Regions from separate parts of the Alterinioella sp. B-7 genome, predicted to be linked through region 1. Evidence: riboswitches for the same ligand, from Rfam matches in the RefSeq annotation. Region 1 holds a riboswitch; the other holds the start of a gene.
What was found. A riboswitch is a leader RNA that binds a small molecule or an ion and turns the genes downstream of it on or off. The one in region 1 is predicted to bind cobalamin.
Positions count from the first base shown of each region.

Region 2: another riboswitch for cobalamin. It lies ahead of AC13C7_RS12790 ((2Fe-2S) ferredoxin domain-containing protein); the one in region 1 lies ahead of AC13C7_RS09345 (DUF1636 family protein).

Region 1 is NZ_JBSXNT010000031.1:210,577-212,772, reverse strand. Features, by position in the region: gene cobW (cobalamin biosynthesis protein CobW) at 1-600, opposite strand, end outside; gene AC13C7_RS09345 (DUF1636 family protein) at 605-976, opposite strand; cobalamin riboswitch at 1,085-1,310, opposite strand; gene cobO (cob(I)yrinic acid a,c-diamide adenosyltransferase) at 1,353-1,973, shown strand.
Region 2 is NZ_JBSXNT010000033.1:178,730-180,925, reverse strand. Features, by position in the region: gene AC13C7_RS12795 (ABC transporter substrate-binding protein) at 1-332, opposite strand, end outside; gene AC13C7_RS12790 ((2Fe-2S) ferredoxin domain-containing protein) at 319-1,038, opposite strand; cobalamin riboswitch at 1,123-1,342, opposite strand; gene AC13C7_RS12785 (hypothetical protein) at 1,452-2,196, shown strand, end outside.

The DNA.
Region 1 (2,196 bases):
CACGGCTTTCGCCTTGGCCAGCCCGTCCGCGCCGGCCAGATCGGCCTTGGAGAGCAGGATGATATCGGCGCAGGAGATCTGATCCTCGAACACCTCGCCAAGCGGTGTGTCGTGATCGAGGCTGTCATCGGCCTCACGCTGCTTTTGCACGGCGTCCACATCCGGGGCGAAGCGGCCCGCCGCCACGGCCTCGGCATCGGCCAGCGCGATGACGCCGTCGACGGTGATGCGGCTGCGGATCGCGGGCCAGTCGAAGGCCTTGAGCAGCGGTTTGGGCAGGGCCAAACCGCTCGTCTCGATAAGGATGTGCTCGGGCGTCTCCGGCAGGGCCATCAGCGCCTGGATCGTGGGGATGAAATCATCGGCCACGGTGCAGCAGATGCAGCCATTGGCAAGCTCCACGATGTTATTCTCGGGGCAGTTTTCATCGGCGCAGGATTTCAGGATATCGCCATCGACGCCCGCCGTGCCGAATTCGTTGACCAGGACCGCCAGACGCTTGCCCTGCGGGTTCGCCATCAGGTGGCGGATGAGCGTGGTCTTGCCCGCGCCCAGAAAGCCGGTGATGACGGTGACGGGGATCTTGGAAAGCTCAGACATCGGCTCAGTCCTTTTGCGGGGGGATACGGGCAAGGCTTTGCTTGCGGAAGATGACGGGGCGTTCGCGCCAGGGGACGATGCCGTCCGGCGTAGCGGCATAGGCCGCGGTGCCCTGGAGGATCTCGTCGACATGGGCGTCGGGATCGAGATGGCTGTAGATATAGGTCCAGCGTTCGGGCCCACCCGACAGCACCAGCGAGCAACCATTGTCGCAGGCGGAGAGGCATTCATTGCCGATCACGCGCACGCCTTCGGGCAGGTCGGCGGCGCGGAGGGCCTCATAGAGGCGCAGGCCCGGGCGCGGCTCCTCGGCCACGCGGGTACCATCCACCGTCTTGCGGCAGGTCGTGCAGACCGTGAGTGTCACCTGAGCCATGCGCGGGCCCCCTTTGGTCGATGCGGGAAAAGGGGAAAAGCCAGCCGGGGGCGAATTGGCCACATGCCCCCAAAGCCAGCCCGAAACACCCCGTTCGCGCGGTCTTCATCCATCCGTCCCGTGCTGGCAGGTCTCCCGGCTTGCGGATATCGGAGCGATGCCCCGGCGACCCCTCACCCTTCCCGGTCGATGCCAGTGGGATACGGGGGCCATTCTCCGGTCACGGTCGCGGGGGCGGCTGCGCTTGCGGCTTTCCACCGGTGATCGGTCGCAAAGCCTGTCGCATTCCCTCTTCGCCTGTCCTAAGACAGGAACCAGCACGGCTACGCACCTGCTCCATCACCGAGCCCTTTGTCAAGCATGAGGATGACGCCAGATGACCGACACACCGCTTTCCGACGAAGACCGCCATGCGCAGAAGATGGCCAAGAAGAAGGCCGCGCGCGACAAGATCATGGCGAAGAAGGAGGGTGAGAAGGGGCTGATCATCGTGCATACCGGACCGGGCAAGGGCAAGTCCTCCTCCGGGTTCGGCATGATCCTGCGCTGCATCGCGCATGGGATGCCCTGCGCCGTGGTGCAGTTCATCAAGGGGGCCTGGGATACCGGCGAGCGGCGGCTGCTGGAGGGCAATTTCAGCGATCTGTGCCAGTTTCACGCGATGGGCGAGGGCTTCACCTGGGAAACCCAGGACAAGACCCGCGATATCGAGATGGCGGAGAAAGGGTGGGAGAAGGCGAAGGAGCTGATCCGCGATCCCGCGATTCGGATGGTGCTGCTGGACGAGATCAACATCGCGCTGCGTTATGACTACCTCGATCTGGCCGAGGTCGTGCGGTTCCTGGCGGAGGAAAAACCCGAGATGACGCATGTGGTGCTGACCGGTCGGAACGCCAAGGACGACCTGATCGACCTGGCTGACCTTGTGACCGAGATGACATTGGTCAAGCACCCGTTCCGGTCCGGGATCAAGGGGCAGAAGGGGGTGGAGTTTTGACTTTGGCTTCGAATTGCCTTCGGCAATCCGACCCGCCGGGGCTCTGCCCCGGACCCCGAGGTATTTTCAGCAAAATGAAAGCAATGGTTTGTTAGGATTTGCCTGCCAGGGTGGTGAAGCGGTACAGGGAGAGGTCCCGATGACCGCGCAAAGTGAAAGCGCCGCGCCTAACCTGATCTGTCAGCACTGGGCGTGGCGTGTCTCTTGTGCATCCATGCTTTCA
Region 2 (2,196 bases), on a different contig from region 1:
CAGGCCGAGCCGAACCCCGCGAAGAGGAAATCGGGCTCCGCCGACAGCACCACCTCGCGCGCCGGGTAGCGCTCGGAGAGGACCGGGACAGAGTCATAGGCGCGCAGCCACTGCGGCAGGATCGCGTCGTCCATATAGGCGGTGCCGACCATGGAGCGTTCGAGCCCAAGCGCCAGCATCACCTCGGTCGCCTGCTGGTTCAGCGTGATGGCGCGGGTGGGGGCGGTGTCATAGGCGAATGTGCCGCCGCAGCTTTGCACCACGGCTTCCTGCGCAAGCGTGGGTGCGGCCAGCATGGCGGCGATCAGGAGGGTGGGTTTAAACGGGTTCATGGCAGTCTTTCCGGCTGAAGGTCTGGTATCGGGGAAGGAGTGCGCCGCCGCGCAGAACGGTCTGGACGAAGGCGCGCACGGCATCGGCATCGGGCAGCGAGAACCAGTCGCCTTGCGGATAGACGACAAGGGACGGCCCCGCATTGCAGGGGAAGAGGCAGCCCGTGGTGGTGACGAGGCAATCGCGATCCAGCCCCGCGCGCCCGATCTCGGATTTCAGCAGCGCGGCGAGATCCGGCGCATCGCGCAGGTGGCAGCGCGGGCCGGTGCAGACAAGGATATGGTGGCGATGCGCGGGCGGCGCGTCCCAGCCCTTGCCCCTTGCGCCTTGCGGGTCGGGCGGGATGGCGACGCGGGACGGTTTGGCGGTTGCGATGCTTGTCAGCACCGCCTCATCCGCCGCCGCGTCCTCGGCCATGAAGAGCGTCACGCCCGCGTTTTCGGCCCGCGACAGCCATTCCCCCGCCGCCCCCGGCAGCCAGGCCAAGAGGCTTTGCGACATCGGCAGGCCGAGCGGGCGCAGCGTGATCTCGCGCGCGCCCTGCCCCGCGAGGTCATCCAGCGCGCGCCACAGCCCCGCGCCCTCGCGTTCCAGCCGCACGACAGCGGCCTTGCCCGGCGTTTCGGCCAGCAATCTCCCGCTCATCCGCGCCAGCCGTCCGGCGCTGACATAAGCCTGAGAGATCAGATAAAGCGTTGCCTGCATCCTGCACCCCAACGGGGCGCTGCGCGCAAACAGGAAAGCAACTGGATCGCCATCGACTGTCTCCCCCGGGCACCCCGCCCGAAACGTTTCAACCAGGTGATGGCAGGTCTCCTGACTTCGCGGGTAGTCGCGCGGGGCCAACCTTCCCGGAGATCTCCTCCAGTGGCATATCTGGCCGCGCTCGCCGCTTACAGTTGCGGGGGCAGTTACGGATTCGGCGCGCTTTGGCTCCTCCTCACCGTATTCCCTTTTCATCCCCTGCGGCACGCTCAACCGCCGGGAAACCATCGCGGGCGACAACACGCGATTTGGGCCGCCGGGTCAAGGCGCAATCGGCCCCGATTTGGCGTGGATTGCGCGCGCCCGCACGGGTAGAGTGGCGCAAAAGCACAAGGCAGAACGGGCCGGGCAGCATGGCAAACCGCAAGGATTTCAACGTCGTCGTCGTCGGCCAGAACGGGCGGCTGCAATATGAGGCGGCGCTTTTCGCAGCCTCGTTTCGCGCCGCCAATCCGAAATTCAAGGGCAGGCTTTTCGTCGCCGAGCCGCAGCCGGGGCCGAAATGGTCCGGCAACCCGAAGATGGGCGACGGTGAGGTGCGCGCGCTGCTGGAGCGGCTCAAGGTCGAGATCGTGCCCTTCGAGGCGCGCCATTTCGGGCAGGACTACCCCTATGGCAACAAGATCGAGATGCTGACGGCCCTGCCCAAGGGCGAGCCTTTCGTGTTCTTCGATACCGATACGCTGGTGCTGGACGACATCGCGCAGGTGCCCTTCGATTTCGACCGCCCCTCCGCCTCGCTGAAGGTGGAAGGCACCTGGCCGCAGATCGAGCTTTACGGGCCGGGCTACGGGGCGATCTGGAAATCGCTCTATGATCGGTTCGGGCTGGATTTCAACAGCTCGCTGGATGAAAGCCAGCCCGATGAATACTGGCGCCGCTACCTCTATTTCAACGCCGGGTTCTTCTACTACACCTGCCCGCACGTATTCGGCGAACGTTTCCTGCATTACGCGCTGGAGATCCGCGACAACCCGCCCGAGGAACTGGTCTGCCAGGTCATGGACCCGTGGCTTGACCAGGTTGCCCTGCCGCTTGTGATCCATTCCTTCGGGGGCGGGCGTGAGGCGCTGGAGCCCGGCTGGCTGGACGGGCGCA